Regions from separate parts of the Pantoea folii genome, predicted to be linked through region 2. Evidence: predicted binding sites of a transcription regulator. Region 2 holds the regulator's gene; each other region holds the start of a gene.
The links. Region 2 encodes LexA, which represses DNA repair genes until DNA is damaged. Its sites were predicted from a motif close to TNCTGTATGTACATACAGNA; they were not measured.

Region 1: a site for LexA is predicted at 7,436-7,455, ahead of umuD (translesion error-prone DNA polymerase V autoproteolytic subunit). Genes of this name have one in related genera too.
Region 3: a site for LexA is predicted at 8,966-8,985, ahead of sulA (SOS-induced cell division inhibitor SulA). Genes of this name have one in related genera too.

What each region holds. Positions count from the first base shown of each region.
Region 1 covers NZ_JBWXON010000005.1:155,037-165,795, reverse strand. Annotated here, with positions in the region: gene otsB (trehalose-phosphatase) at 1-31, opposite strand, end outside; gene AC1MDE_RS08615 (hypothetical protein) at 256-564, shown strand; gene AC1MDE_RS08610 (hypothetical protein) at 571-864, shown strand; gene AC1MDE_RS08605 (outer membrane protein) at 975-1,658, shown strand; gene AC1MDE_RS08600 (GNAT family N-acetyltransferase) at 1,828-2,340, shown strand; gene AC1MDE_RS08595 (YeiH family putative sulfate export transporter) at 2,499-3,557, shown strand; gene AC1MDE_RS08590 (hypothetical protein) at 3,590-3,901, opposite strand; gene AC1MDE_RS08585 (hypothetical protein) at 4,212-4,472, opposite strand; partial or broken gene AC1MDE_RS08580 (sigma 54-dependent transcriptional regulator) at 4,731-4,916, opposite strand; gene AC1MDE_RS08575 (DsrE family protein) at 4,980-5,576, opposite strand; gene umuC (translesion error-prone DNA polymerase V subunit UmuC) at 5,731-6,993, opposite strand; gene umuD (translesion error-prone DNA polymerase V autoproteolytic subunit) at 6,993-7,415, opposite strand; gene alaE (L-alanine exporter AlaE) at 7,674-8,111, shown strand; gene AC1MDE_RS08555 (hypothetical protein) at 8,436-8,696, shown strand; gene AC1MDE_RS08550 (biofilm development regulator YmgB/AriR family protein) at 9,175-9,459, shown strand; gene AC1MDE_RS08545 (SDR family oxidoreductase) at 9,852-10,592, shown strand.
Region 2 covers NZ_JBWXON010000008.1:152,710-163,468, forward strand. Annotated here, with positions in the region: gene AC1MDE_RS11710 (transketolase) at 1-534, opposite strand, end outside; gene AC1MDE_RS11715 (LysR substrate-binding domain-containing protein) at 718-1,611, shown strand; gene AC1MDE_RS11720 (conjugal transfer protein TraF) at 1,731-2,981, opposite strand; gene zur (zinc uptake transcriptional repressor Zur) at 3,434-3,955, shown strand; gene AC1MDE_RS11730 (CsbD family protein) at 4,021-4,233, opposite strand; gene dinF (MATE family efflux transporter DinF) at 4,398-5,720, opposite strand; gene lexA (transcriptional repressor LexA) at 5,847-6,461, opposite strand; gene AC1MDE_RS11745 (diacylglycerol kinase) at 6,567-6,935, opposite strand; gene plsB (glycerol-3-phosphate 1-O-acyltransferase PlsB) at 7,063-9,486, shown strand; gene ubiA (4-hydroxybenzoate octaprenyltransferase) at 9,550-10,416, opposite strand; gene ubiC (chorismate lyase) at 10,441-10,759, opposite strand, start outside.
Region 3 covers NZ_JBWXON010000028.1:22,787-33,545, reverse strand. Annotated here, with positions in the region: gene rlmI (23S rRNA (cytosine(1962)-C(5))-methyltransferase RlmI) at 31-1,221, shown strand; gene hspQ (heat shock protein HspQ) at 1,280-1,597, shown strand; gene AC1MDE_RS24220 (CoA-binding protein) at 1,630-2,052, opposite strand; gene AC1MDE_RS24215 (YccT family protein) at 2,228-2,854, shown strand; gene AC1MDE_RS24210 (methylglyoxal synthase) at 2,922-3,383, shown strand; gene helD (DNA helicase IV) at 3,387-5,441, opposite strand; gene AC1MDE_RS24200 (YccF domain-containing protein) at 5,565-6,008, shown strand; gene yccS (YccS family putative transporter) at 6,021-8,159, shown strand; gene AC1MDE_RS24190 (TfoX/Sxy family DNA transformation protein) at 8,161-8,784, opposite strand; gene sulA (SOS-induced cell division inhibitor SulA) at 9,006-9,497, shown strand; gene ompA (porin OmpA) at 9,847-10,759, shown strand, end outside.

The DNA.
Region 1 (10,759 bases), on a different contig from region 2:
AGGTGCTGTTCTGATTAACCGCAGGGGTCACGTCTCCTCCTGTTCATTAGGCTTTAACAGGATGTTCGAAGTCAGGCTGAGTGTTTTCAGTCGGATGTCTGGACTGAGGCGAGGAGATTGAGCCAAAAACGGGGGACTGCGATAGGTAACTCTCCACAAACGCACAACTTTATAGCCAACACAGCAACCTGACTGCGAACATCATCAGCATTAAGTCTAGACGGAGATCACAGTTTTGCCAGGCACAGTGGGTTAATGCATGAGAAAAGTGTCTGTTTCAGGTCTTTGCAACGGCAAAAAATCGCCCCCTTTCCTTTTATAACGCTTCGCTTTTTTAAGACCTTAAATTTTGCCCGCCCTCTTTACCTGGTGACGCCTCATTTACCAGATTTTCCTTACTTGCATCCGCGCCGCCGATTGGCTTATGGTGCGGTTACCGCGCGATTCAAGGCGGAAAAAAGGCCGATAAAGGCCCATATCTGCGCCAAATGGCGCTTTCAGGCAGGCATTCAGGACGATGAAAATCCGATCAGGTTCACACTTTTGCGATGTCATGGCGGGTAACAGCCTATGATCCCCCAGAGCTACAGTCAGCGCGTGCATTTCTATTACTGCATCCTGGTGGCGCTGAAGATCAATGCAAAAACGCGCAAACCCGCCGGCGTGCGTGGCAAGAATAACTTTCTGCTGAAATGGCTGCGTAACGCGCAGAACAACACCATTTTCCATCCCGACATCACCAGCGAAATTGAGTGGCTGCGTGGCAAAATTATCAGCTCCGGGCCGGATGCCGATTTAGAGCCGATGCTGCAATACGTTTATGAGACCGCCAGGCGCGCTGAAACCTTGCGTTTAGGCTCTTAGCTCCCTTACGTAACTCTACCAGGTTGCCTAAGTATTCAACCGAATTTTTCTCGTGATTGGCCTTTCTTATGATGCGTTCTCTACCTGATAAAGAATGAGAACGGAATCATATGAAACTTAATGCGTTAATCTTTGCTATGCCAATGCTGTTTGCTGCTGGCAGCGCTGTTGCAGCCGAAACCAGTGAGGGCTATTACACCTCTGCAAAATATCTGCAAAGTGAACAACGTGCCAAAGAGATGGATACCAGCGCACGTCCTGGCGTGGGGCAATTTGTTGCAGGCAATGAAAAGGCACATAACGGCGCGGCAGCGCTTGCAGCCGGTTATCAATGGGGCAATGGCTGGCGCACGGAAGGCGAATATACCTTTGGTCAGAAATCCGAATTCACCAGTGGTTCATCGGCTTTCACTTCCAGCTATAACCATCTGCAAACCGATGTCCAGCGCTTGATGCTGAACGTGTATCGTGACTATCAAATCGGCTATAACGTTGCGTTGTACGGCACCGCAGGCGTCGGCGTCAGTAAAATCAAAGCAGGCGGTTGGCAAGGTAACTCCTCTCGTCAGTATGCTTCAACCACGCAAAACAACCTGACCTACAGTGTCGGCGCCGGTATTAGCTACACGCCGATTGAGCAGGTGAGCCTGGACCTTGGCTACCGTTATGTGGATATGGGCAAAATAGAGAGCGGATACAATACGTTCGGGAACGCTCGTGGCCTTAAAGATGAGCAAATGAAAGCACATCTGGTGGAAAACCAGTTTGTTCTGGGAGCCCGTTATTTGTTCTGATGCCTTACGCATCCCTGCGCTCTCCAGTCGGAGGGCGCATCACTATTCTGATTCCACACTTAGCATGTGTCGGAACCGTCTCTCCCTGTTAAAGTACCCTGCTGAAAAGTCAGCGATGGAACGTTTGGCTGCACGACCATCAATAGGGACGGATAACAGGACATCTTACATGAATTTCACCATACGCAAGGCTCAGGCCGAGGACGCGGAACTGCTTCATCAGCTGGGACGCATGACCTACAGCGCGCATTTCAAACATATGTGGGTTTCAACCGACGAAATGGATGCGTTTATCGATAAAGAATATGGCCTGACGGTGCTGCAGAGCAGCCTCGCGGCAGAAAACGAGAGCTGGCTGATCGCCGAGACCGATCACCCGGTAGGTTTTGCCAAGGTCACCTGGAATACACCGGTTCCTGATTCCGGCATGACGGGCGCCATGTTGAATAAGCTCTACCTGAATCCCGATCAGACCGGTAAGAACTTCGGCAAAATCATGTTCCAAAGCATCATCAATGAAGCCCGTGAGAAGCAGGAAGGTTACATGTGGCTGGAAGTGATGGCTGAAAACGTGCGTGCACGTAAGTTTTGGGAAGCCTTTGGCATGCAGCACATCAAAGACATCCCGTTCGTCACCGCCTCGCAGCGCAGCACGCTGCAAATTTTGGGTATGGTGATCTAACCCGATAAGGCGCCGCGAACATCGATTTCGCCGCGCCCTCTCCGCCTTTATCTGCGTTCATCCCCGTCTTTACCACTTATTCAGATTTGTTCTAACGATATAATCAGTTTTTCTTTCAAGCCATCTCTCCGCATCATAACGGCAACACAGGAGGCGTTATGGCTGATATCTCTCTACACAAACACTCACAGGGCATGGCGCATTTCGCGCCCGGTTTGCTGCTTACGGCGGTCATTGCGCTGGCAACGGCATGGCTCGGTAATCTGCCGTCGGTCGCGCAGCTGGGGTTAGGCGCCCTGACGCTGGCCATCATCGGCGGGATCATTCTCGGCAACACGCTCTACCCGACGGTGCACGGTCACTGCGACGCGGGCGTACAGTTTGCCAAACAGAAACTGCTGCGTCTCGGCATTATCCTTTATGGCTTCCGTCTCACCTTCCAGCAGGTGCTGGATGTCGGCGTCAGCGGTGTGGTGATTGATGTACTGATGCTGACCAGCACCTTTACCCTCGCCTGCTGGCTGGGACGTAAAATCCTGAAACTGGATCGTGAAACCGCGTGGTTGATTGGTGCAGGTAGCAGTATTTGCGGTGCCGCCGCCGTATTGGCGACTGAACCGGTGATTAAAGCCGAATCGTCCAAAGTGGCGGTGGCGGTCGCGACTGTGGTGATCTTCGGTACACTGGCGATTTTCCTTTACCCGCTGATTTGGCATAGCGTTTCGCCATTACTGCCGGGCCTGAGCCTGAGTGAATTTGGTATTTACACCGGTTCGACCATGCATGAAGTGGCGCAGGTCGTGGCGGCCGGACATGCTATCAGCCCGGAAACAGAAAATGCGGCGGTGATCGCCAAAATGCTGCGCGTAATGATGCTGGCACCGTTCCTGGTGGTGATCGGGGTGATGGTACGCCGCAGCGCACCGGCCACCAGCGGGGAAAAACAGCGTATTACTTTCCCATGGTTTGCACTGGCGTTCATTCTGGTGGCGCTGTTTAACTCAGCGCATCTGATTCCCGCCTCGGCGATTGCGGTCATTAATCAGCTGGATAACGTGCTGCTCGCCATGGCGATGGCCGCACTGGGTCTTACCACCCATATCAGTCAGCTGAAACGAGCCGGTCTTCGTCCGCTGCTGTTAGGGTTGATGTTATTTATCTGGCTGATTGTCGGCGGCGGCGCGATTAACCTCACCATCCATCATTGGCTTGGATAACTTATTTGCCGCCCGACCGGGCGGCAAATGCCTTATTGTTTGAAGTGTTTTCGTGAATAGATGGCTGTCTGTCTGCGGCTTTTAATACGAAATTTCGCATGGGAGATCACGGTCATCCACTTTGGATCGACCTTGTTGGTCAAATAGATATTCAACTGATCCAACAGTGCCTCCCAATTCTTCGCCTGCCAGGCTTTATCACTACCAAGACTCTCCTTCATTCGCTGAATAAGGCTATCCACCCTGGCCTTTACATCACTCAGCGTTTCTCCGGCCTGATGTGCTGCTGCTAATTTCCGGATTTCGGTGGCGTAATAATTGATATCGATCTCGTTTTCGCGCACGCGAACCTCTGCTTATTATTGGTCCGTAATATTACAGTAACCTAAGTCTGCGAATTAACATAATCGGCAATACCTCTCGCCGCTTCGCTATTCTTACACACCCATACTATTTTTCAGCAATAGCGCGCAATATTCGTGCGATCGGACAATTAAAAACGCCGCCTGAAGGCGGCGTTTCCAGGGCTTGGGTCGTAATATAAAATGGGGTTTCATTATTTTTTCGAAATCTTAACGCATTTCTTTCAGTTACCCATCAAACAAACAGACCCACGAGTTATCAGTCAATTGACGAACATCCACTGACTTACGTTCACTCTTTAATCGTGAATTCCAGCTCACTCAGTTTTTGATATTCCTTCGCCAGCTTTTTAAGTTGCGCCGCACGCATTTTATCCGCACGCGCCAGGGCTTCTTCTTCGGTTAACTGAAACTCTTTTTTCTTAAAGAACTGCTCAAAGTTGTACTCACGATCGCGACGCTGTACAAATACCTCGCCATCGTTTTTGAGTTCGCCTTCTGCGATGTAAATGCCCCGGGTTAATGCATATTTTGTTATATAGGCTTTTGTCATGCTGTCCTCTCATCTTGCTTCGTCAGTTAATTAAAGCAAAATCGCCGCGTAATTTACAGCGCCTTGAAGAAAAAACAGTCTATTCCTGGATTGTATTGCCATTGATTTAATTAATGTTTTAATTAAACCGAACGCAAAGGCCAAGCGAAGACATTCATCTGGTATGGTGGCAATTAAAAGCGCAGCGTGCTTTTAAGATTCCAGTAATGCAAAGCCATCCCATATGAATTTCCCGCTCAGCGCCTCAAATGATAGCTTTCATTTTTTCTGGATATTTTCCCAACTCAACCCAAAGCGCATAAGGTATTTACGTAAGCGATCGGCATCATTTGGCTGTTTTTTATGCTGCCGCGAGACCGCAAATAAATGTCGGCCCGCTTCAGATAATGTTGTGGTGTGTTGGCAGACTTCCAGCACGGTTTCGAGTTGTTTTTGATCGAAGAGTCATTTAGCAGAAGCAGCAATCATGGCGTTGAGGTTCTTGCAGGGGCCAGCAAAGCCACAAACTCACATACTCAGTAAAGCGTACCCCCGATTTTGCAGCGTGGTCATCGTGGTGAGTGCGGAAGGTGTATGGATCACTGAATCTGCAATCCATTGAGGTTCGTAGTGATGCCATGCAAGCGCCTGATCGCACACCGTGACTTTAACGCCCTGCTGCTCCAGCGCCGATATCAGCGCAAGGTTAGGATTATCCACACCAAACAGCTGTCGAAAGCGGGTGTTTTCCAGCATCGCGGGCGTCGCTTCGCCATTCACCGCCACCACAAATTTTAGCTGCTGTACCGGCACACCGGCCGCCACATAGGTATTCACCACTTGTGCCACATGCTCCAGCGCCGGATTAACCTGACTGCGCTCTTCCGCGCCACGACTGACTTTGAAGACCACTTTGTTACTCAACGCACTGCTGGGCTGAAATGCGCTGCTGGCGTCATAGTGCACTTTGCCGTAACCGGCAATAGCGGGCGTGGTCCAGTTGATGGCGGGATCGGAAGCTGGGGCACTCACTTTCGGGGCAAAGAGGGTTTCATTTTGGCTGAGTAAGGCACCACACACCCCACCCGCTATTGCGACAACTGCGCTAATCACCACTGAACGCATCTCTTTTCCCCCACGACATCGTGAAAAATCGGCCTTGCCAAGTATGGCATGGATTGGCATTTTGTCGGCTTATCGTGACGGTTTACGGGAATATTCAGCCATTTCCTAACGCCCGGTAAAAAGTGGCGGCTCATGTTATGCGCTAATCCGCTATTTACTTCGCCACCGGGAGATCTGCGTATCGGGTGGTATACGCCGGTGATAACATCTCACGCTTCATCGCCCAGGATTTCTGGATTCCTTGTCCGGCGAACCATAGCTTCCCTTTCCCGCTTTGATTAATGCCATCGATCACCCGCATCAGCGTTTCGCTATTCGCCTGCGGCTGGATGTCATCAAACAAATTGAGCTGCGCCACACCCTGACTGAAGAAGTCACCTAACATTACCCCCGCTTTCATATAGCGGCACCCTTCCCGCCAGATGCGATCCAGCGCCTCGGTGGCCACGCGGATAATATCGCGGCTGTCATTGGTGGGCGTTAGTACTTTAATGATCGCCTGATTACCGTAAAAGATTTCACCCTCCGCATGCGGGCTGGTGCGAATAAACACGCCGATCTGTCGACAATACTGCCGTTCGCCACGCAACTTTTCGGCGGCGCGCACGGCATAGTTGCACACCGCTTCACGCATATCGGCGTACTCCGTGATACGTCCCGCAAACGAGCGTGAGCAGACAATCTGCTGCTTCACGGGCGCAAACTCTTCCAGTTCGAGACAGGGCTCACCGCGCAACTCGCGCACGGTGCGCTCCAGCACCACATTGAAATGCTTGCGGATCACCCAGGTGCTCTGCTCCGACAAATCCAGCGCGGTATTGATGCCCATGGCATTCAGCTTCTTACTGATACGACGCCCTACGCCCCACACATCCGCCACATCGACTAACGCCATTAACTTCTTTTGCCGCTCAAGGTTGGAGAGATCCAGCACGCCGCCGGTTTTGCTCCATTTCTTAGCGGCATGGTTAGCCAGCTTGGCGAGGGTTTTGGTGGGCGCAATCCCCACCCCTACCGCCAGATGCGTTTCGCGTTTCACCCGCTGCTGGATTTCCCGTCCGAACTCTTCCAGCACGCGGCAATTCCGCACGCCCGTCAGATTCATAAACGCCTCATCGATGGAGTAGATCTCAACGGCGGGCGCCATCTCTTCCAGTATTGTCATCACGCGCAGACTCATGTCGGCGTAAAGCGCATAGTTAGAGCTGAACACATGCACGTTATGGCGACGCAACACATCTTTGATTTTGAAATAGGGGCCGCCCATGCCGATATCCAGCTTCTTTGCCTCGGCCGAACGCGCGATGACGCAGCCATCGTTGTTGCTTAACACAATCACCGGCTTGCCTTTGAGGTCCGGCCTGAACACCGTCTCACACGAGGCATAGAATGAATTCACATCCACCAGCGCAAACATTACCGTCTCAGCGTTTTGATGACATGTTTAACGACACCGAAAATCTCAAACTGATCCGGGTCGGGAATGGGAATGATGGCGTGCGCCGCATTCATCGGTTTGAGATGCAAGCAAGGCTTCAGCATCAGCTGCTTCACCGTGAATTCCCCCGCGATAGCAGCCACCACCACATCACCCTGCTCGGGTTCTACAGCACTATCGACGATCAGCATATCGCCATCACTGATTCCGCCCTCAATCATCGAGTCACCGCTGACTTTGATGAAGTAAGTGGCGCTGGGATGCGTGACGCAGAGATCATTGAGGTCAATACGCTGCTCAACGTAATCCTGCGCCGGTGACGGAAAACCGCACGGCACACGACTGATAAACAAGGGCAAACTGAGGATGGCGCGGAGTTCCGCCGGTTGATAAAACACCATAATGATGGCCTTCGAAAATATACTGTATATAAATACAGTATTACTGATCGGGTTGTTTGATCAAGCGGGATCCTTCGGGATGGTGCAAAGCAGTTGGCAGGAAAGGAGATTTAGTTTTGGCGGGTTTTAACGGTGAGATGGATGTGCTGCGGTGGTTTTGGGCTAGGGTGAAATGAGGGTTCGCTACAAAGTTGAACGACTGTTTTTCTCACGACTTCATATAGGAAATGCACTTTGCCTCAACCTCAAGACCAGAGCATGCGCCGAACGGCCTTTATGGCGGATACCACTGCACTGATTTTATTTTTCACCACGACGGGCATCATTAATGAACGATGGATCGCCGGCATGGCGTGGGATCAAGTTCTGCATGCCCGTTTGATTGGTGCTGTTTTGATGGTGCCGGTTGCCCGTCCTTACGGCTTGTGGCGCGATTGGGTGATGCAGCGTGCGGGATCGGGCCGGATTTCGAAACTGCTGTGGGACAGTATCGCGCTGGTGAGTTTTCAGGTGCCGATCTATGCAGCAATCATTGCTTTTAGCGGTGCATCAGGCAGTGGACTGGTGCGTGGGACGCTCGGTGCTGCGTTGATGATGCTGTGTTTGGGCAGGCCTTATGGCGCGTTTCTTAATTGGGTGCGAGGAGTGTTTGGTTTGCCGCCGGGCGGAGAAAAGCCGATGTCATTGGATAGCTAAATGATTCTCAACCGGAAGCGAACAAAAATTATTCGAATAGCCTGTGAAAGGGTGTGTTAACCTTTTGATGAACAGGCACTTTTCCCACATAAATAATCCATTTTTTATAAAATCATTAAAGCCCGTGCCTCACGCTGTATTAAAAATGAACAACCCCCGTTCCGCATGATAGATACGCAAGATTGAATATTTAAAGGCTTCGCTTTTATTGATCATGAGAATCCACACCATGACATTATTAAGACGAGTCGTAATGCAATATTGAAAATAGCTTCTAAATTTAAATTGAGGTTGTCATTAATTCGATCTGATGGAGGATTTTCAGTGTTATTTCAAGATCATGAAAAAAGCCATATTATCATTGGTGAAGCCGCATTAAGCCTTGCTTTATGTCGAAAGGAAATCAGTGTTGCGAACCTTTTTTCACAGCTTGGTTTGATGTCTAAATCAGAGAATAATATTGACCGCTTGACTCAAATCGCTAAAGCCAGAAACTGGTTAATGAGCTTTGAGTCATCTTCAGTCGCCGAGGAGCAAACACCTTATTTGCAAACCTTAGTTAGCCTGAATAATGAATTGAATTAACGATAGATGAACTGAAGCCAAAGGACGTAATCCGGTTCCGGCCGGAAGACGACGAAGCGGATAACCTCATCGGTTACACGTGAGTGTATACCGGCCGGAGACACTGTCAGGGACGACACTCTCAAAATGATTTGCCAGAATCAGTCTTTCGCTACACCACTGGCGAAGCAACTGAGTTATCAGGCACAAGCTGATAACACACTCCACGTAAACCATCCCCGCATAAAACCGCAAACATCGAAGATGCCTTTGAGCATAAATTGGTCTAATAAGATTTATGGACGATGCCAGAACGGTTTTTGGTGATCACCGCCCTCCCAATTTTGACAAAATGCGCTAAATTTATTTCATATGCGGTTTCGATATCAGTCGAAATTCCACCATGTACAAAATCCGCACTCTACTAATAGATTGCGATTTTTATACGTTACAGCCTGACCATAATGACGTTTGAGTAGCGGACATAAGGGATAAAATCATGTATCAGAGCGCACAACAGTCAACCAATAGCGCGAAGTCTTTCCTTCACTTAGATGCGCTTCGCGACAAAGCCACTGCTGAAACCGTTGTGATTGAAGCAGCCGCAGGTGAAATCACCCAACGTGGCGTGAGAGTCACCAACGGCGCCGTGATTTTGCAATTGATCACTGAAGTGCAGAAGGCCTCTGATCCCGTGCAAATCGATCTGTTACTCAACGCCCTCAAAATCGTGGTCGGGATGACACCGGGTGAAGCGGAACGCTGGGCATACTTCAACTGGTAACAGTGTTTATGAAGGCTAAGCACATCCTCGGCCATTGATATTGTTGCGACAGAAGCCCCACATCAAGGAAACAGACGGGAAGCACTCAATATTTTAAAGAATGCAGGTATCAGCTATACGCCAGGTATCGACAAACACGAAGTGGAGGATTTTCTGTCACCTTATTTAGTGAGGTCATATTAGGCGCCTGCAAATTTCGACGCTGTTCGCGCCGGAAAGGCAAGATCTGCTTCACGCTGAAAGCCGACCTGACATCTCGCCAGTGGGTCCATTCCGTACCAGAAGCTGTAGTTCAATCAGCAATGCCTTAGTTGCGTAATGAAATGGATGACGAACAGTGTTTTGTTTACGTAAGGTAAATGCTCATTCCTCCGCCAAAAAAAGGACTAAGCATGGGCAGGTTTCAAGGTAAACGTATACTGATCACTGGTGGTACAAGTGGCATGGGACTGGCAGGCGCGCTGCGCATGATCGCTGAGGGTGGTGATGTAGCTATTACAGGGCTCGGTGAAGAAAGACTGGAACGCGCCCGTACTCTGCTGCCTAAAACATCGCTTATTTTGAAAAGTGACTCTGCAAGCGAAGTTGACATCAATACGCTAAAGGAAGCTATTAGCGATTGGGGTTCACTTGATGGATTATGGCTCAATGCTGGCTTCGCGGAGGTCAGTTCTCCGGAATCTGTAACGGCGGATTCTTTTAATCGTATGATGAACGCAAATGTGCGCGGCCCGATGCTACAGCTTGCCGCCCTATCAAAATCACTTAATTCAGGTGCATCCGTTCTGGTTACTTCGTCCTCTTCAACTTACGAAGGTGCGGCTATGACAAGCCTGTATGCAGCGACGAAAGGTGCCGTTATCGCAATGGTCAAAAGCTGGGCATCTGCGCTGGCGGAACGTGGCATTCGCGCCAACACTTTAGTGCCAGGCCCAATTGAAACTAATTTCAGGCACTTTATGCCAGAGGAGTCGCGTCAGCAGTTTGAAGATTTCGTGGTAAGCCAGGTTCCTTTAGGTCGCGCAGGCACAGCAGAAGAAGCCGCTGCGGTTGCACTCTTCCTCCTGTCCGATGACGCATCCTATGTTACTGGCAGTCAGTATGCTGTAGACGGTGGGCTGGTACATTACTGATGTTTCTAAAAGGAGTTATGAAATCTATCGAGTAGATTCAATAAAGTCTGCTGTTCGCTCACAGTGGATCTCACCCAGCTACAGGTCTGCTCCGTGCCAGGAGCAGACATTACCTAACACATTAATGACCGTCACAGGTTTACGCTTTCTTCACAGTAAGAGTGGTG
Region 2 (10,759 bases):
CAAATTACTCAGTTGATGATGTGCCGCCCCCATCGCAGCTTCCCAGGTTGCCCCTTCATCCAGTTCGCCATCCGACATCGAGTTGTAAACAAAAGCCGGATTTCCTTTATGACGCAATGCCAATGCCATACCGACACCAATCGTCAGCCCCTGTCCGAGCGATCCGCCTGAAATTTCCATGCCTGGCGTGTAGGTCGCCATGCCAGACATTGGTAAGCGACTATCATCAGATCCATACGTTTCCAGCTCCTCCACAGGAATCACGCCCGCTTCAATCAACGTCGCATAAAGTGCAATCGCATAGTGGCCGTGGGAAAGCAGAAAACGATCGCGGCCTTCCCATTCGGGTTCTTCCGCGCGGTAATTCATCGCATGGCACCATGCCACGGCCAGCATATCAGCCAGTCCCAGAGCCTGGCCGATATAGCCTTGCCCCTGTACTTCGCCCATTTGCAACGCGTAGCGACGAATACGATAAGCGTGCTGTGACAGTCGCTGTGTAAGGCTCAATTCCGGTTCTGCAAGAGTCGTCATATCTGTTCCTGAAAGAAGAGAAAATCAGCAGAGTTGGCAAGCAGAAGAGCGATCTGTCATGGTGAAAGCTGCAGCGGATTCACGTGCCATTTTCACCTGCTTGCCGTTTAGCAGCAGATTACTCAGCCTTGGCGCCTGCCGACAAAAGCAAAAAATGCATCAACTGTTGAATGGGATTCACAAATGACATTATTAAAAAAAGCCCCACTGTCACTGTTGCGCGCGTTTGAAGCCGCAGGCCGCACAGGGGCATTTACCGCCGCAGCGCAAGAGTTGGATTTGTCGCCTAGCGCCATTAGTCATGCGATTCGTAAGCTGGAGGAGACGCTCGACACGCGCCTGTTTCAGCGCAGTACGCGCGAAATCATGCTAACCAAAGAAGGGGCAATCTTGCTGGAACATATCCAGCGGGGATTTGATGAGATGCAGCGTGGGCTTTCGCTCGTCACTGCTGATGAATCGCGGCCACTGCGTCTGCACACCGCGCCAAGCTTTGCCCATCAGTGGCTATTACCCCGCCTGGGAAGCTTTATTGCCGCACACCCACATATTGATCTGCGTCTTTCAGCCAGCACCGAATATGCGCGCTTTGAGCAGGATGACTATGATTTAGATATTGTTTATGGCGAGCCGCGTCCTTCGCCTTACGAGAAAATCCCGCTGGCCGTGGAGGAATTAACACCGCTTTGCTCACCAGAGATTGCCGCACGCATCCGCTGCCCGGAGGACCTCTATCACCAATCGTTGATTCAGTGCGATGTGCAACTCTACCAATGGAAGGGCTGGTTTGAAGCCAATCACCTGACGCCTCCGCGCCATTATGGTTTGCGCTTTGACCGCAGTTTTATGGCGATTGCCGCTGCCGTTGATGGTCTGGGAGTGGTGCTGGAATCCAAATTATTAGCAGAACGAGAGCTTGCCAGTGGGCGCTTAGTTTGTCCGCTGATTGAGACCACCCAGGAGATTCACTATATCGGCCATTACCTGGTGTTCCCACGGCATCAGCATCGCCACTTTGCGTTAGATAGCTTTAAAGATTGGCTACTTTCCCAGTTGAATCTGGCACAGCTTCGCTGATTGATAACGATCACAAATTCTGCGCCCAGGAATGAAACAGGCCGCCAATGGCGACCTGTTTTTGTGAGCATGTTCACGCCATTTAAGGGTGAATGTTAGCGTGATGTGAAATGACGCAATCAGAAGTTAAATCCGAGCTGCAGCATGCCGCCCCAGGTATTATCGTCACCCACTGAACCAGCAAGATCCAGATGCACCGTGTTGTTAAACGGTGAAACGCCCAGACCTGCGGTAACCACATTGGCATCATTTGATTTCATATCCGCACGATAACCCGCGCGCAGTGCTAACCAATCCAGCACGCGATACTCGGCCCCCACTCCCGCATATTGGCTGCTTTCTTCCGATTTGAAACGCTTGGTTTGCGTCAAATCAACATCGCCTGCCAGGGTGAACGCGCCGTAGTTCCAGGCCAGACCTGACGTGACCAGCGGACGGATTTGATAGGTATCGCGGTAGCCTTCCACTGTTTTGGTGTCAATGTCGCGTGAGATCAGGTTCTGCCCTGTCACACCCAACGTCCAATGCTCACCAAAGTCGGTCGCGATGCCTGCATCAATATTGAAGCCGGTATCGGAACTGCGGTATTGGCTGTTGTTGATATTACTTTTATCAAAGTTATAAATACTGGCGGTGTAGTTATACAGCCAGGTTTTTTGCAGCTTTGGTGTCACGCCCACAGAAACCGGATGGCCAGCGACATCAAATTCATGTGCCAGTGCCACACCATAGTCCGTGACTAGTGCTGCCAGACCATGACCGCTCGAACTCAGTTTATCCTGATCACCTGGCACGGGGATCACCGTGCCGTTAGCCACACCGCGCAGATAGGTAATATCGCTGCCCACAACGTTAGCCTGCACACTGGCCGTGCCGTAGGCTTTGGTAATAAAGGCAAAAGGCAGTGTTTCATTCGGTACAGTAACAGCAAAAGCGACACCCGCAGTACCGTGTGCTTTATCACCCTTTAAGTCATCCAGCTGATTAGCCATATCACCAGCCGCAGCCTTTAACTCCGGATAACCTCTTAAATAGTCGGCAAACGTCAGGTTGTCGATCACGTTTTTGTAGCGATCAACACTGTCCGTGATGTCATCAACTTTGTTAATTAATTTGTCTTTGTCGGTAACCTGCACACCGGCTGAAGGGAATATGACGCTGACATTATCTTCAGGTTTGGCTTTGGTCATCAATGCCGGGTTAGCCAGCACCGCTGAACTCCAGGTTGACGAAGCGACGCCGGTGCCACCCATGGCATCGTTACGCGCGTCATACCATGTACCTGCTGCCAGAGCTGAAGAAGAAAGAAATACTGCATTCAAACCAACAAGATAAGCTACTTTTTTGTGCCTGAATAATGTCTTCACCATGAGCCTGCCATCACCTTTGAAATGTCGCTGAATAACTCAGAAACGAAACAGTTTAGTTAGCCGCTATTCTGAACCCTGGCTAACGCATCATTGCTGTGAATTAAAAGGAAATAGCACTGCTGTTCGCAGAATTGGATACAACCACACCATTCTGCTGTTTAGTTATGCAGAAAAATGAACAAAACCTAAATTGATGCCAGATATTACTTAAGACCTTTTGAACCTTAGACGCTAACCCGGTGAGTTGCAAAGCAAAAATAGCGTGATAATTACGCTATATGACTGATCTCATAGAGGGTCTGAAATGAGCAGTTTTATCAGCACAACAGGAAGGTTAAGTTAATTTATTGATTAACGGGATTTTTCTAGGTCTTTAACCGGGTAAAAAGCAATCACAGCAGGGTAAAAGTTTGTGTGATAAAATAACATCGCCTGCAACCTGGAGAACACTTATGTCAAACCTCACGCCCGCACAACTGCTTACTCAGGCAGAATCCCTTTGCCTTGACCGCGGCGTGCGCCTGACCACTCAACGCGCTGAAGTGTTGCGTTTAATGGCTGAGCAGAATGGTTCGATCAGTGCTTACGATCTGCTGGATCAACTTCGCATCAGCGAGCCGCAGGCTAAACCTCCGACCATTTACCGCGCGTTGGATTTTCTGCTGGAGCAGGGTTTTATTCATCGTGTCGAATCAAACAACAGTTATGTGGTTTGCCACCATTTCGACGAGCCTGCGCATACTTCGGTGATGCTGGTGTGTGATGGTTGTGCGGCAGTCAATGAAAAACACGCACACGGCGTAGAAAAGATTATTTCGGGATTGGCCGATCAGGCCGGTTTCTCATTGCGCCACACGGTTATTGAAGCCCATGGTTTGTGCGAGAACTGCGCAGAAGTCGCAGCATGCAATCATCACGATAGCTGCGATCACGATCATGAGATTGATACGAAAAAGAGAGTGAGAAAAGGGTGAGTGGCACTTCCTTGTGCCTTGCCGACGGGTGATCGGCGGGGTAGGAGCATCTTCCTTAATTCCGGTTACCAGCGGTAATCTTTATTGTGACTTTCCCAGTCTTTCACTTCGCTTTCGGCCTGGTCTTTCGCGTAGCCGTAGCGTTCCTGAATTTTACCGACAAGCTGATCGCGCTTACCTTCGATGACCGTCATATCGTCATCCGTCAGCTTGCCCCACTTCTCTTTCATTTTCCCTTTAAACTGCTTCCAGTTACCGCTCGCTTCGTCTTTGTTCATCATAATCCTCCACATCATCCTGAGTGAGATGCGATGATCTCCTGATAAATCAGGTAATCACCCACACAACGCGCTACTCAATTGCGCCGTTTGAGATAATTATAGTAGCCAGATAGGATTACGCAAAAAAATACAGAATAATCTGTAGGTTACGCTTCGCTTATTCAAACAGTGAACCAGCTGTCGTGTCGCCAGTGGCGTCGCCACATCCACCAGAGCGTCAAGCCACGCAAGGCAAGAAACACCGTCACCGCCAGCCATAAGCCGTGATTACCGAGCCACGGGAGTGTCAGTAAGGCAAGCCCATAACCCACTGCCGCCATCATCATGCTGTTGCGCATTTCGCGCCCGCGCGTGGCGCCGATAAACATACCGTCCAGCAGATAACACCAGACACCGATCAGCGGCAGAATCACCTGCCAGCCAAGATAGCGATCGGCCATCTCTCGCAGTGGCTCAAGCGAGGTGAGCAACGCCACAATTTGGGGGCCGGTTATCGCATAGATGGCTGCGAACGCCAGGGCAACGATACCAGCCTGACGGCAGGCAGCATGCCAAATCAGTAATAAGCGACTGCGATCTCGCGCCCCCACCGCTTCACCGGAGCAGGCCTCCACGGCATAGGCAAAACCATCCAGCGCATAGGCCGTAAACGTCAGGAACATCAGCAGTACGGCATTCACCGCAACAACATCTGGCCCTAAACGCGCGCCCAGCAAGGTGAGTGACGCGAAACAGATTTGCACCATCAGCGAACGCAGCATGATGTCGCGGTTGAGCCGGAACAGGCGTGCCGCATCACCACGCCAGCTCTGTTTTAGCTGGTTGAAAGAAATGCCGCGCAACTTAAGCACACGTACCACCATCCATAACCCCACACCCAGCGTGACGTACTCTGCCACCGCCGTTGCCGCCGCCGCACCTGCAACGCCCCAGTGAAGCTTCAGCACAAACAGGAGATCGAGCAGGATATTCACCAGGTTACCGACAATGAGCAGCACCATCGGCGCTCGCGCATATTGCACGCCAAGCAACCAGCCCAAAATCACCAGATTGGCTAAGGTCGCCGGTGCGCTAAGCCAGCGAATGTTGATAAAAATTTGTGCCTGGTGCTGCACTTCCGGGCTGCCGCCCATTAATGAGGCTGCGATCAAACTAAAGGGCGCGCGCAGTAATAAAAACAGCACGCCCGCCACCAGGGCGATCAGCAGAGGTTGCGTCAACGCCCGCGCTAAGGCGGTTTTATCGTTCGCGCCAAACGCCTGCGCAGTCAAACCCGTGGTGCTCATGCGCAGGAACAACAGCAACATAAAGATGAAACTGGTCGCCGTTGCACCTACCGCCACGCCACCGAGGTAAATGGGGCTATCGAGATGGCCAATCACTGCCGTATCGACGACACCGAGCAGCGGAACGGTAATATTGGAGAGAATCATCGGCAGCGCCAGCCGCCACAATGCTTTATCTGAGGAGGAAAACAGCCGCATTCGCCCGTTCCATTGTTGCGCTGGTCAATAGGACCATTAACCGACAATCAGCCTGAGGAGGAAAATCAATGTATCAGACTGCGGTCAGCACAGCGACCAACCGCAGCGGGGGAATTCAATGAGAGATTAAAGCCATTCGCCGTTACGTACGATGCCCACAGCCAAACCTTCAACGGTCAGAGCCTGCTCACGGGTATCGACCACAATCGGCTGGAATTCGGTGTTTTCTGGCAGCAAATGCACAATGGCACCCTGCTTTTTCCAGCGTTTGACGGTCACTTCATCATCAATGCGCGCCACCACAACCTGACCATTACGGACTTCCTGGGTTTTATGCACTGCAAGCAAGTCGCCGTCCATAATCCCGATGTCTTTCATCGACATACCACTCACCCGCAGCAGAAAATCGGCGGTAGGTTTAAACAGATTGGCATCAACCTGATAGTGCGCTTCGATGTGCTCTTGCGCCAGCAGCGGCTCACCGGCGGCCACGCGACCGATCAGCGGCAACCCTTCGGAGACTTCTTCTTCCATTAGCAGGCGGATGCCGCGAGATGCACCGGATACAATCTCGATGACGCCTTTACGCGCCAGTGCTTTCAGGTGTTCTTCCGCAGCATTGGGCGAGCGAAAACCCAGTTGCGCAGCAATTTCCGCACGCGTTGGCGGCATGCCGGTCTGGTTAATGTGGTCGCGAATCAGATCATAGACCTGTTGCTGCCTGGTGGTTAACGCTTTCATCCCGCCCCCTGGTTGTTTATACAGTCGCTGTGAGTATATACAGGTATTGGCGAAATGAAAACCAAAACAGAGGGAAAAATCAGCGGTTTGAAGATTCTGGAATACCTATCGCAAATGCGACCAGAGCAGTGCGATCCAGACAAACAGAGCCAGTAAGATAGCCAGCAACACCGCCGCTGAGCCCATATCTTTTGCTCGTCCGGCTAAAGGATGACGCTCTTGCCCAATGCGGTCCACCACCGCTTCAATGGCGCTATTCAGGATTTCAACGATGATCACCAGCACCACGGAGCCAATCATCAGCACACGGGAAATCGCATCAACATCCAGCCAGCAAGCCACCACAATCGCCACCAGTGCAGCAATGGCTTCCTGACGAAATGCGGCTTCATGTTTCCAGGCGGCGCGCAAGCCCTGCCAGGAATAACCGGCTGCATTCACTATTCTTTGAATACCGGTGACGTTATTTGCCATGCTTTGGAACCCTTGATGTGATTTGGCGTCAATATGTGGGCTATCTGAGGTCGTGTAAGCCACAGATCTTCGTTGCACTTTCTGGTATGCTTGCCGCGCTTTGCTAACAAGAGGCTTTAAGTTGTCTATGTCAGGTTGGCGTAAACTTTATTACAAACTATTGAATTTACCACTCTCTTTTTTGGTAAAGAGTAAGGTCATTCCGACCGATCCTGTCTCAGAACACGGGATCGATCCGACTCGTCCAGTGATGTATGTTTTGCCTTATGATTCAAAGGCTGACCTGCTCACTCTTCGGGCACAGTGCCTGAAACATGATCTGCCCGATCCGCTGGCTCCGCTGGAGATCGACGGCACGCTACTGCCGCGTCACGTGTTTATTCATGATGGCCCACGCGTATTCCCCTATTTCGTTGCCAATCCTGAGTCGGTGAAGCTATTCCACGACTATCTCGATTTGCACCGCAGTAACCCTGATCTCGACGTACAGATGTTACCAGTTGCGGTGATGTTTGGTCGTGCGCCGGGACGCGAAATCCAGGGAGAAGATACGCCACATCTGCGCATCCTTAATGGTGTAGAGAAATTCTTCGCCATTTTGTGGCACGGACGTGACAGCTTTGTGCGCTTCTCGCCGACCGTTTCCCTGCGCCAGATGGCGACGGAGCACGGTACGGATAAGTCGATTGCCCAGAAGCTGGCACGCGTGGCTCGCATTCACTTCGCGCGTCAGCGCCTGGCTGCTGTAGGCCCACGTCTGCCTGCGCGTCAGGATCTGTTCAACAAGCTGCTGCAATCCAAAGCGATTGAAAAAGCGGTTGAAGACGAAGCGCGCAGCAAAAAAATCTCGCACGAGAAAGCCCAGCAGAATGCTGTTGAGATGATGGAAGAGGTCGCAGCGAACTTCTCGTATGAGGCCATTCGCGTCACAGACCGCGTGATGGGCTGGCTGTGGAGCCGCCTTTATCAGGGCATCAACGTCAACGGTGGCGAGCGCGTGCGTCAGCTGGCGCAAGATGGCCATGAGATTGTGTATGTGCCCTGCCATCGCAGCCACATGGACTATCTACTACTCTCTTACGTGCTCTACCATCAGGGGCTGGTGCCGCCACACATCGCGGCCGGCATCAACCTGAACTTCTGGCCAGCAGGTCCGATTTTCCGTCGTCTGGGTGCTTTCTTTATCCGCCGTACCTTCAAGGGCAACAAACTCTATTCCACGGTGTTCCGTGAATATCTCGGCGAGCTGTTCAGCCGCGGTTATTCGGTAGAGTACTTTGTTGAGGGTGGACGCTCGCGTACGGGCCGACTGCTGGATCCTAAAACCGGCACCCTGTCCATGACGTTGCAAGCGATGCTGCGTGGCGGTAGCCGTCCGATTACGTTTGTTCCGATCTACATCGGCTATGAACACGTCATGGAAGTGGGTACTTACGCTAAAGAGTTACGTGGCGCGGCCAAAGAGAAAGAGAGTTTCCTGCAGATGGTGCGCGGGTTACGTAAACTGCGCAATCTTGGCCAGGGCTACGTTAACTTCGGCGAACCCCTGCCGTTGATGAACTATCTGAACAAAAACGTGCCGGAATGGCGTGATGCGATCGATCCGATTGAACCACAACGCCCGGCATGGATGACGCCGACCGTAAATGATATTGCGGCACGTCTGATGGTGCGTATTAACGAAGCCGGTGCCGCCAACGCCATGAACCTGTGCGTCACCGCGCTGCTGGCTTCTCGTCAGCGTTCCCTGACGCGTGAGCAGTTGATTGAGCAACTGGAATGCTACACCCAGCTGCTGCGTAACGTGCCTTATTCACCGGAAGCGACTGTGCCGGAGATGAGTGCTGAAGCGCTGCTTGATCACGCCATGGGCATGAACAAGTTCGAGACGGAACAAGACAGCATTGGCGATATCATCATTCTGCCGCGCGAGCAGGCCGTCCTGATGACCTACTACCGTAACAACATCCACCACATGCTGGTCATGCCATCGCTGATTGCCGCTATTGTGCAGCAGCATCGTGAGATCAGTGAGGCGGAGCTGCTGCGTCAGGTGAGTCTGGTTTACCCGATGCTGAAGAGTGAGCTGTTCCTGCGCTGGGATAACGCAGAGCTGCCAGGCGTGCTGAATGCCCTCTGTGCTGAGATGGCGCGACAAGGCCTGATTACCGAGCATGATGGGCAGTTACGCATGAATCCGGCCCGCCATCGTTCATTGCAACTGCTGGCTGCCGGTATCCGTGAAACGCTGCAGCGTTTTGCCATCACCTTCGCCATTCTGAGTGCCAAGCCGACGATTAACCGCGGCACGCTGGAGAAAGAGAGCCGCACGCTGGCGCAGCGTTTGTCGGTGTTGCATGGCATTAACGCGCCAGAGTTCTTCGACAAAGCAGTGTTTACCGCGCTGGTGCTGTCACTGCGTGATGAAGGCTACATCAGTGATTCAGGCGATGCCGATGCGGAACGCACCCACATTATGTGGCAGATGCTGGCAGAGCTGGTGACCAGTGATGTCCGTCTGACCATTGAAAGTGCTGTAGCCCACGAATAACGTCGGGCATAAAAAACAGAAAGGCGACCTTCAACGGGTCGCCTTTTTTATGGCAGCAACCCCTTAAAACAGGTCAATAAATGGCTGAGTATTGAGAAGTACGCCGATAAACAGCACCAGACCAACGTAGTTATTATTTAGAAAGGCCTGGAAGCAAGGATCGCGTTCACGTTGAGCAATCAGCTTTTGTTGATACACAAAGAAGCCGCCCGCCACCAGCAGTGACCAGTAAAACGCCCCGTTCAGATGCAACATCAATCCGACTAGCGCCATTAGCCCCAACGTGGCCAACTGCAATAAGCCGATGATCAATTTATCGAAACGTCCGAACAGAATCGCTGTGGATTTCACGCCAATCTTTAGGTCGTCATCACGATCAACCATCGCATATTGCGTGTCGTAAGCCACCGTCCAGCAGATATTCGCGAAGAACACCAGCCAACAAACAAGAGGTAAGGACTCACTAACCGCCGCCCAACCCATTGGAATCGCCCAGCCGAATGCCGCTCCCAATACCACCTGGGGTAAATGGGTGTAGCGCTTCATAAACGGATAGACCCACGCCAGTGCCAGGCCACCAAATGACAGCAAAATCGTCATACGGTTCATGGTCAGCACTAGCGCAAATGCCAGCAACCCGAGCACGACAAACAGGATTTTGGCCTCTTTCTCCGTCACCGCGCCGCTCGCCAGCGGACGCGATGCGGTCCGTTTGACATGACCATCCACCTTACGGTCCGCATAATCATTGATCACGCAGCCCGCGGCACGCATCACAATGACGCCGAGCACAAATACCACCAGCACAGACAAAGGCGGCACCGCCATGCCTGATAACCACAGTGCCCACATGGTGGGCCACAGCAGCAACAGCGTGCCAATCGGTTTATCGATGCGCATCAGGCGCCGATAAGCCTGCCATTTGGTCATAGTTAAGGTTTTTTCCACAATCCTTTATCCTTGATTCAGCGCGCGATACAACGGCGACGCTGGTAAAAACAGTTCAGTTAGCAGCAGCGGTTTGCCTGATAAACGCAGGCGCGAGCGACGTCCCCACAGATCGTCCACCTGACCGGGATCGATAAAATCGCGGCTCAGCGTCGAGGAGGCGAAAAGATAGCGCCCCAGCGGACGGGTGCCAAGATTTTGCAGCATCTGCTCCGGGCCGTTCAACGTGCTTTCTGGCACCACGGTTCGCCCAATCAACCAGGGTTCGCCATCGCCGCACAGCACGATTTCACGTAACCAAAAGCGATCATCGGCGGGCAGGAAT
Region 3 (10,759 bases), on a different contig from region 2:
GCCTCATTTTTTCAGGTAAGCATAGCAAACATGACCGTTCGATTGATTCTCGCAAAGGGACGTGAAAAATCCCTGCTCCGCCGCCATCCGTGGGTGTTCTCAGGTGCCGTTGCCCGTATGGAAGGTAAAGCCCAGTCTGGTGAAACTATTGATGTCTGCGACAGCAATGGTAAATGGCTGGCCCGTGCCGCTTATTCTCCACAGTCACAAATTCGCGCGCGCGTCTGGAGCTGGCAGCAGGATGAGTCAATCGACATCGCCTTCTTTGTCCGCGCTTTTGAAAAAGCGCAGCAGTGGCGCAAATGGTTGGCGCAACGTGATGGCCTTGATAGCTATCGCCTGATTGCCGGTGAGTCGGATGGCATGCCTGGCGTGACCATTGACCGTTTCGGCAACTTTATGGTGCTGCAGCTACTGTCCGCCGGTGCTGAATATCAACGCCCGGCGATTCTCTCTGCCTTACAGCAGTGCTTCCCAACTTGCGCGATTTACGATCGTTCTGATGTTACCGTGCGCAAAAAAGAAGGACTGGAACTGACACAAGGCCCAGTCACTGGTGAACTGCCGCCGCCGTTACTGCCGATTACCGAACATGGCATGAAATTGCTGGTCGATATTCAGGGTGGCCATAAAACCGGTTACTACCTTGATCAACGTGACAGCCGTTTTGCCACGCGCCGCTACGCTGAAAACGCTCGCGTGCTGAACTGCTTCTCTTACACCGGCGGATTTGCCGTGTCGGCTCTGATGGGTGGCTGCCGCGAAGTGATTAGCGTGGATACGTCACAGGATGCGCTGGATGTGGCGAAACAGAACGTTGAGCTCAATGGCCTTGATCTGTCTCGTGCACAGTTCGTGCGTGATGATGTGTTCAAACTGCTGCGTCGCTACCGTGACAGCGGCGAAAAGTTTGACGTGATCGTGATGGATCCGCCGAAATTTGTTGAGAACAAGAATCAGCTGATGGGCGCCTGCCGCGGATATAAGGATATTAATATGCTGGCGATGCAGTTGCTCAACCCTAACGGTATTCTGCTGACGTTCTCTTGCTCAGGACTGATGGCCACCGATCTTTTCCAGAAAATTATCGCCGATGCCGCAGTGGATGCGGGTCGTGATGTACAATTTGTAGAGCAGTTCCGTCAGGCAGCCGATCACCCAGTGATCGCCAGCTATCCTGAAGGTCTTTATCTGAAAGGTTTTGCCTGCCGCGTGCTGTGACTTGAAAATCTGTACCCTGCCTCCATATTAGAGACAGGGCACAGTTTTGGGAGGCACCATGATTACCAGTAAATTTGGCATTGGACAGCAGGTCCGTCACCGTCTCTCCGGGGTGCTCGGCGTTATTGTGGATGTCGATCCGGAGTTTTCGCTCGATGAACCCGAGCAAGATGATGTAGCCGCCAGTGAAACGCTGCGCGCCGCACCCTGGTATCACGTAGTGATGGAAGATGAAGAAGGCGAACAGGTGCACACCTATGTTGCTGAAATTCAGCTCGCCGGTGAAACGTCGTATGAGCATCCTGAGCAACCTTCGATGGATGAACTTGCTGCTTCCATCCGGCAGCAGTTGCAGGCACCTAGCCTGCGCCATTAATGACAACGGCGACCTCGGTCGCCGTTTCAGCTTTACGACGCGATGGGCGGAATACCCAGACGCGGAATTTCAATCTTAGGACAACGATCCATCACCACCGTCATGCCCGCATCGCGCGCTAGCACTGCCGCCTGCTCATTGATCACGCCCAATTGCAGCCACAGTGTATCGGCACCAATGGCAATCGCTTCCTGCGCCACACCCCACGCGGCCTCAGCATTGCGAAACACATCTACCATATCCACTTTACCCGGAATTTCTGCCAGCGTGGCGTAAGCGGTCTGCCCCAGCAACTGCTGCCCCGCCAGTTTTGGACTCACCGGAATAACCTCATAACCCTGATCAAGCAAAAACTTCATCACACCATAGCTTGGGCGATCGGCGCGATCGCTCGCCCCTACCAATGCAATGCGTTTGGTGCGGCTCAATACATCACGAATCGTTTGATCATTCATTTTTTTCTCCTTGTTCGTTCGCCTGAGTGTAGTTGCCATTGCGTGACACAGTGCAAGCCCCTCAGATAAAAACTTTGCGCCTCAGCACGAATAAATATGTGAAAATGTAAATTTAATGCCATAATGTAATAATTTGCTACACATCACCCTTAATCCCCATCCTCCGGGAGTTGAAATGAAGCTGTCTTTGGCTGTTACGAGTTTACTCGTGTTACTCGTATCGGCATCCTGCCATGCCATCACCCTCAAACTCGATCCTGAAATCGACTTGCTGGTGCTCGATGGTCGCAAAATCTCAGGCTCGTTGCTGAAAGGCGCGGATAGCCTGGAGCTGGAGCGTGGGCAGCATCAATTCCTGTTTCGCGTTGAAAAACCTTGTGCGGATGCCACGCATTTTCAGTCGGTGCCGATGATCGTCACGTTCAATGCCAGCGCCACCTCAGTCGCGATTCGTTTACCCGTTCTGGCCAACCGACGAGAACGCAGCACGTTCGATAAGGCGCTAAATTTCCAGCTCGTTGATGAACGAGGGAATGAAATCACCAGCCTGCGCGATCGCTTACCACAGGGTAGCGATAGCGATCTGGAAAAGGCCATGCTGAATTATAACCGTACTGCCCAGGCGGCATCGGTTCCTCGCTTTGCACTGCAATCGGTGAGTGCGCCGGATGCCCAGATGAGTCTCGATTTTGCCTGGCAGGATGCGGGAGAGTTACCTTATCTGCAACAGTGGTTTCAGCGCTTTGATGCTGCTACACGCCTGAAATTTATCAGTTGGATGAAAACCTTACGCGCAAGTTGATAGTGTTGAAATGTCAGGGGTACACTCATGCCTTAAAATTAATGCATGAGAAGAAACAGGAAGCCCTATGGAGCAGACCGTTCGTACCCTTAACGTTCAGAAACACATTGCCCTCGTTGCCCACGATCACTGTAAAGCGACGCTACTGGAGTGGGTTAAAGCCAACCAGAGCGCGCTGCAACCGCATGTGCTCTATGCCACCGGCACCACAGGTAATCTGATTAATCGCCACACCGGTTTAGACGTCAACGCCATGCTAAGCGGCCCGATGGGTGGCGATCAGCAAGTGGGTGCTTTGATCTCCGAAGGGAAAATCGATGTGCTGTTCTTCTTTTGGGATCCGTTAAATGCGGTGCCGCACGATCCCGATGTCAAAGCCCTGTTACGTCTGGCCACCGTGTGGAATATCCCGGTGGCGACCAATCGCGCCACCGCGGATTTCATTATTCAGGCACCGATGTTTGCCCAGCAGTTTGAGATCCAAATCCCCGATTATCAGCGCTATCTTGCCGACCGCCTGAAAGCGTAATGTTCAGGCCTTTCGACTTTGCGGCACGCCCAATTCGCGGAAGTGTTCGACAAAAACGGAAGGCCGATCTTTATCAAACAGCATCCACACTTGCTGACGTGCGCGGGTAATCGCCACATAGGCCAACCGTCGCTCTTCAGCGTCAGGGAAATCTTCCGGCTGGGGTAATAACCCCTCTTCCATAATCGATTCACGCGCCTCAGCGGGGAAGCCATCACGCCCCTCATGCAGGCCCAGCATAATGACAAAATCTGCCTGCTGCCCTTTGCTGGCATGAATGGTCATAAAATCGATCTGCAATTTCGGCCAGCGCGTTTTGGCTTTATCGAGGATGGCAGGACGCAAATGGTGATAGCGCGCCAGCAACAGCACACGCTCTTCCGGTTTCGCATAGCCACTTAATTTATCCAGCAACGGTTCCAGTTGCTCCTGCGGCAGCAGCGTGACTGACTTCTTATTCCCCTTGCTCAGACTGTTGAGCGGCTTGCGCAGCTGATGTGGATTCTGCTGCACAAAGCGGTTGGCAATCTCACCGATGCGATCGTTGAAACGATAGGTGGTGTCCAGCACACAGCGATCGCCGTCACCAAAGTAGTGGTGGAAAGCCGTGGTCAGACTCATCTCGGCGCCGCTGAAACGGTATATTGCCTGCCAGTCATCGCCCACTGCGAACAAACTGGTGCGCTTATTCTGCTGACGTAACGCAGTCAATAAAGCGGCACGCTGTGGCGAGATATCCTGAAACTCATCCACGAGAATATGCTTCCACGGACTGATAAAGCGCCCTTTTTCGAGAATGGCAATCGCCTGATGGATCAGTCCGGAGAAATCGACTGCCCCCTCCTCTTTCAACGCACTTTTCCAGGCTTTTAATAGCGGCGCCATCAGTTTGACGCGTTTACTGAAATTATCGCGGAAATCTTCTGGTACATCGGCAATCATCGCCGCCTGCGCACCGCCGTGCATGCGCATCAGTCCCAGCCAGCGCTCCATGCGTGAGGCCAGCCGTTGCGCCAACTTGTCATCCTGCCAGAATGGGCCTTCAGCGACCTCCCACTCCAGTTCCTCCTGCAACCATTGACGCCAACCGCTCGCCTGCGCTTTTTTACTGTTGCACTGTTCGCGCCAGGTGTCGATCAGCAGTTGCCGCCGCGCCTTGCTGTCACTTTCAAGCTTGCTGATCACCGGCTGCTTATTGCTGCCTTCGCGGATGATGTGCAATGCCAGCGCGTGAAATGTTCGCGCCTGAATCGCACTCTCACCTAAGCGTTGCTGAATACGATCGTTCATCTCTTCGGCCGCCTGACGACCAAATGCCAGCAGCAGAATCTGCTCCGGCTGTGACAGCTTGCGTTTCAGCAACCAACCGGCACGTGCCACCAGCACCGAGGTTTTACCACTTCCCGCACCGGCCAGCACCAGTAAGGCGTCTTCACCGTTGACCACCGCTTCGCACTGGGAAGCATTAAGCGGTGTAGTTTCGACAGTGGAGAAAAATTCGTGGTAGTCCTTGATGACCTTCGTCGTCCATTCACGGTTGCGCTGGCGAATGGCGGTTTCACCTTGTTCTAACCACTGCTGGCAAAACTGCCAGCGCGCACGGCAATTATCAAACTCATTCAGGCGCGAAAGTGGCAGCGGTAAGGCGGAAAATTGGCGTTGAATGCTCTCCTTTACCGTAGCCAGTTCGCTGCGCTTTAACCAGCGATCCTGTTGCGTGAAGGCGATAATCTCCTGTTCCAAAGCCATCAGGACTTGTGCACTGACTTCGCTCATTTCCTGGCTCCACTGCTGCCAGGCATGCTGCAAGTAATGGAAAAAACGCTGCGTCTCCTGCCATTCCGTGCCGTGCAGGCGTACAACCTTATCTTCTGGCAAGTGAAATTCCAGCTCTCCCCAAACCATGCCGCGTTTACAGGCAATGCTGATTAATTGATTGAACGGGATAAGATATTCGTGACGATCGCCACTGACTTCCACGCCAGCGGCCAGCAGACGCACCCGATTATAGGGATGCTGAGCCAGACGTTTGCCCATTGATGTTGCTTTCAGTTCCATGTCCGCACCGTCTTGTGGAATTCGATTATCGCGCAGTTTACCTGTCAGACTCTTGGCGCTCCAGCCTTAAAACAGGCTAAACTGGGCGACACATATTGCGGATTGCAAAAGGAAAATCGTGTTATGCGCACCGTATTGAATATTCTTAACTTCGTTTTGGGTGGCGTGTTCACCACGCTAAGCTGGCTGTTTGCCACGCTTGTCAGCATTGTGCTTATCTTTACCCTGCCTTTAACGCGATCCTGCTGGGAAATCACTAAACTTTCACTTCTGCCCTTTGGTAATGAAGCGGTGCATGTCGATGTGCTACGCCCTGACAGTAAAAGCTATGTGCTGAATGCTGGCGGAACCTTCCTCAATATTTTCTGGCTGGTGTTTTTCGGCTGGTGGCTGTGTCTGATGCATATTTCTGCTGGCATCATCCAATGCCTGACCATCATCGGTATCCCCGTCGGTATCGCTAACTTTAAAATTGCCGCTATCGCACTCTGGCCCGTAGGCCGCCGTGTGGTCTCGGTGGAAGAGGCTCAGGCCGCGCGTGAAGCGAATGCGCGTCGTCGATACTAAGGCGGACAATTGATGCTTCTGAACGCGATGCCGGGATGGCGACGTTATGTGTTCAATAGCAGCCTGCGTTATTTATTGCGCATTTTCTTCGCGCTGGCAGGGTGTGCCGCCGTTCCGTGGTGGCTGCAGCAAATAGAGTGGACCATTCCTTTGACGCTCGGCGTGGTGGCGGCCGCGCTGGCCGATCTGGATGACCGATGGACTGGTCGCCTGCGCAATCTGATGATTACGCTGGTCTGCTTCTGCATCGCTTCGGTATCGGTTGAGTTGCTGTTTCCCTATCCGTGGGCCTTTGCCATCGGTTTGGCGCTCTCGAGTTGGGGCTTCATTTTGCTTGGCGCTTTGGGGCAGCGCTATGCCACTATCGCTTTTGGTGCGCTGCTCATTGCGGTTTATACCATGTTGGGAATTGGCTTATTCCCTCAATGGTGGATGCAGCCCGCCCTGCTATTGATTGGTGCGCTGTGGTACAACCTGCTGACATTTATCGGACATTTGATTTTCCCGGTACGGCCGGTACAGGAGCAACTGGCGGCCAGCTTTTCTCAGTTGGCGAGTTATCTGGAAGCCAAGGCAAATCTGTTCGATCCAGATGCAGGTGAACAGGATGATGCCAGTACCATTGCCACGGCGATGGTGAACAGCCAGTTGGTGGCGCAACTTAATCAGACGAAAACCACCATTCAGAGTCGCTTGCGCGGCGACCGTGGATCGCGCAGCACACGTCGCAGTTTGCACTACTATTTCGTTGCGCAGGATATTCATGAACGCGCCAGCTCATCCCATCTGCAATATCACCTGCTGCGCGATAACTGGCGCTATAACGAAGTGCTGTTTCGCTTCCAGCGCCTGTTGAATATGCAAGCTCAAGCCTGTCGCAAGCTGGCTGAGAGCATCCTGCTACGCCAGGCATGGCACCATGACAGCAGTTTTGAGCGCACCTTCTCCCGGCTGGAAACGGCTTTGGAACGATTACAACAGAATGACCCGCAGGATTCGCACATCCGCGCGCTATTTTGGCTGCTGCGAAATTTGCGTGCGATTGATGCGCAACTGGCCTCGATTGAGTCTGAACAAGCGCTGGCAGAACCGCCTTCCTCAGCCGATAACCATCTTTCGCGTGAAGGGCTGAGTGGATGGGCGGATATCCGGTTACGGCTAAGCCGTCATCTGACTCCAGGTTCGGCATTATTCCGCCATGCTGTTCGCATGTCCCTCGTGCTTTGCGTTGGCTACGCTTTTATTCAGATTACCGGTCTTCATCGCGGCTACTGGATTTTGCTCACCAGCCTGTTTGTCTGCCAGCCTAACTACAATGCCACGCGCCGCCGGCTTGCCTTACGTATTGGTGGAACACTAGCGGGCATCGCTATTGGCTTACCGGTACTATGGTTAGTGCCCTCTATTGAAGGGCAACTGATTCTCATCGTGCTCAGTGGCGTACTGTTTTTTGCCTTTCGTCAGATTCAGTATGCGCAAGCCACACTATTCATCACCTTGCTGGTACTGCTCTGCTTTAACCTGCTGGGCGAAGGATTTGAGGTGGCGTTGCCGCGCATTGTTGACACCCTGTTGGGTTGCGGTCTGGCCTGGCTGGCAGTGGCATTTGTCTGGCCCGATTGGCGTTTTCGCAAAATTAGCGCCGTGGCGGAGCGTACGCTGAATGCCAATTGTCGTTATCTCGATGCCATCCTTGAGCAATATCATCAGGGTAAAGATAACCGTCTGGCTTATCGTGTGGCGCGTCGTGATGCTCACAATGCCGATGCGGAATTAGCATCGGTGGTCTCGAACATGAGTAGCGAACTTAAGCTTCAGCAACCGCTGCGTGAAAACGCGTTCCGGTTACTGTGTCTGAATCACTCTTTCCTGAGCTACATCTCAGCGCTGGGCGCACATCGCGAACGGCTTTCTGATCCCGCATTGCTCAAAGTTTTAGACGATGCAGTGTGTTTTGTTGAAGATGTGCTGCAGATTGAACGCGTTAACGACAAGCAGGCAGTAGCCATGCAGCAGCAGGTGATGCAGCAGTTAAGTGATATCAAAAACAGTTCGGACGTGCAGGCGCCGCTGGTGATGCAGCAGTTGGGTTTACTGATTGCCCTGCTGCCAGAAATTGCCCGCCTGCGCCGCACATTATCCAGTCATTAATTTAACGTTGCTCCACCGCATTTTTGGGGTGGAGCGTTTTGACATACCACGCGTAGAGCTCATCTCTAATCGCTGCAGGCAATGCGGCCTGGTGATGTCCGGAAATCGCCCCTTCCAATGCCATTAACGTTTTCAGCCCGATATGTTTGTTAACGGCACGCAGTTTGAGCCAGCTCTGGCGCGATCCCATTTCATGCAGCACTTTCACTGAACTGATGCCAACTTTATGCAGCATCATCTCCATGCGCAGGCTAAGGTTAGGCAGATCCTTTAGCCGTAAGGTCACTGTCCGGTTTGCTAACTCATGCTGTGCTGCGTGCAGCGCACTGGCCGACAACCGCAAGAGTTGCTCAGGATCCTGCCAAAGCTTCGCATCCACCTTGAAGTAATTCAGTTGCACTGGTATGCCGCGTTTGCGATAGACCAGCGGTTCAAGAGCACGTTGGGTGTGGTAAGTCTGCAATGCCTCACTGGCACGCAGGTAAAGCGCGTCTTCATTGATATACGCAAAAATGACCTTTTCTACTGTCAGAGCATAGCCACCAAATTGCGTTCGGGATTCGATCTTTCCCAGCGGCGCCAGCTGTGTTTTGGATTGTTTAACGAGTGGATTGTTGGTTTTCATTACAGCTCCTTTCCGTGAATTCTCATTCGAGAAAATTCCTTAAAATCCTGGGTTTTCATCTGGTTAGAAGATAGAAAAAACCCATTAGCTGTTCAATGAATAAAAGCATTTGCTGTGTGCGATGTGCACAATTTGCGAGGTGTTTTCAGAAATTGAGGTTGATCTTTATCCAGGAAGACATTACTGTACATCCATACAGTTCATTACTGAGTGATTAAAACATGCGTACTCAATTCTCTGGCCTTGCTGATCGTTCTCAACGTTTTGCTTCTTCAAGCCTGACGCAGCCTTCTCTGGGTGGAATTACTGAACTACGTTACAGCGAACAACCTGGCATGATGCAGTTACTGCTGTTGCCGGTGTTAAAGCAACTCAGCGAACAGTCCCGCTGGCAGCTGTGGTTAACACCTGCGCATAAGCTGAATCGTAACTGGATGCAGCAGTCAGGATTACCGCTTGAGAAAAGTATGCATATCACCGAATCTGAACGACTCACGACAGTGGAAAGTATGGTGAAGGCTCTGCGCACGGGAAATTATAGTGTGGTTTTGGCCTGGATTCCGTACGAATTGAATGATGAAGAGCGGTTTGAACTCGAAATGGCAGCGGCAGAAGGTGAAGCACTGGGTTTAATTATGCGTCCGCAAGGTCACGATCGCGTCTTGTCCAGACAACCAAATACGCCAAAAATTCCGTCGGATTTGTTTCATTAAGTAAAACCAGGAATTTTCTCACGCTTTTTTTTCTTAAGGATGCTGCTAAGCCACTGATTCTTTTCCCGCCAGCTTTGACAATGGTTTAGCCGCATTTTCTCAATTCGCTGGCGAAGATTTTGCCATGTGATTTGTTAAAATGTGTGTATAAATCCCTGTTTTTTTGCTGGCTGGCCTCACATCATACTTGTAACTTTCCAATCTCGTTGTAGACTTTATCTCGCCAGGGTGCTCAATAACCTCCGTTTTTTCGGTAGAGTCAAAAGCGAGCGTTTAGACCCGGCGAAGGATTAACACAAAGAGCAACCTTTTTGCTCATTGCCTATTTGGATGATAACGAGGCGCAAAAATGAAAAAGACAGCTATCGCAATTGCAGTGGCACTGGCTGGCTTCGCTACCGTAGCGCAGGCCGCTCCTAAAGATAACACCTGGTATACCGGTGCTAAACTGGGCTGGTCTCAGTATCACGATACTGGTTACTACGGTAACGGTTACGCGAACAACGACGGTCCAACTCACGAATCTCAGCTTGGTGCTGGTGCATTCCTGGGCTACCAGGCTAACCCATACCTGGGCTTCGAGCTGGGCTACGACTGGTTAGGCCGCATGCCTAACAAAGGCGACCAAGTTAACGGCGCATTCAAAGCACAAGGCGTTCAGCTGGCAGCTAAACTGAGCTACCCAATCACTGAAGACTTTGATGTGTACACCCGTCTGGGCGGCATGGTATGGCGTGCAGACTCTAAGCAAGCCAACCTGAACACTGGCGACCGTATCAGCAACCACGACACCGGCGTTTCTCCGCTGGCTGCTGTTGGTGTTGAATACGCACTGACCAAAAACTGGGCAACTCGCCTGGACTACCAGTGGGTTAACAACATCGGTGACGCAGGTACCGTTGGTGCGCGTCCAGACAACAGCATGCTGAGCGTCGGCGTTTCTTACCGTTTCGGTCAGGATGAAGCAGCAGCACCAGTTGTTGCTCCAGCACCTGCTCCAGCGCCAGTTGTTGAAACCAAGCGTTTCACTCTGAAGTCTGACGTACTGTTCAACTTCAACAAAGCGACTCTGAAACCAGAAGGCCAGCAGGCTCTGGATCAGCTGTACAGCCAGCTGAGCTCAATGGATCCTAAAGACGGTTCTGTTGTAGTACTGGGCTTCACTGACCGTATCGGTTCAGAGCAGTACAACCAGAAACTGTCTGAAAAACGCGCTCAGTCTGTAGTTGATTACCTGGTCTCTAAAGGTATCCCTTCTAACA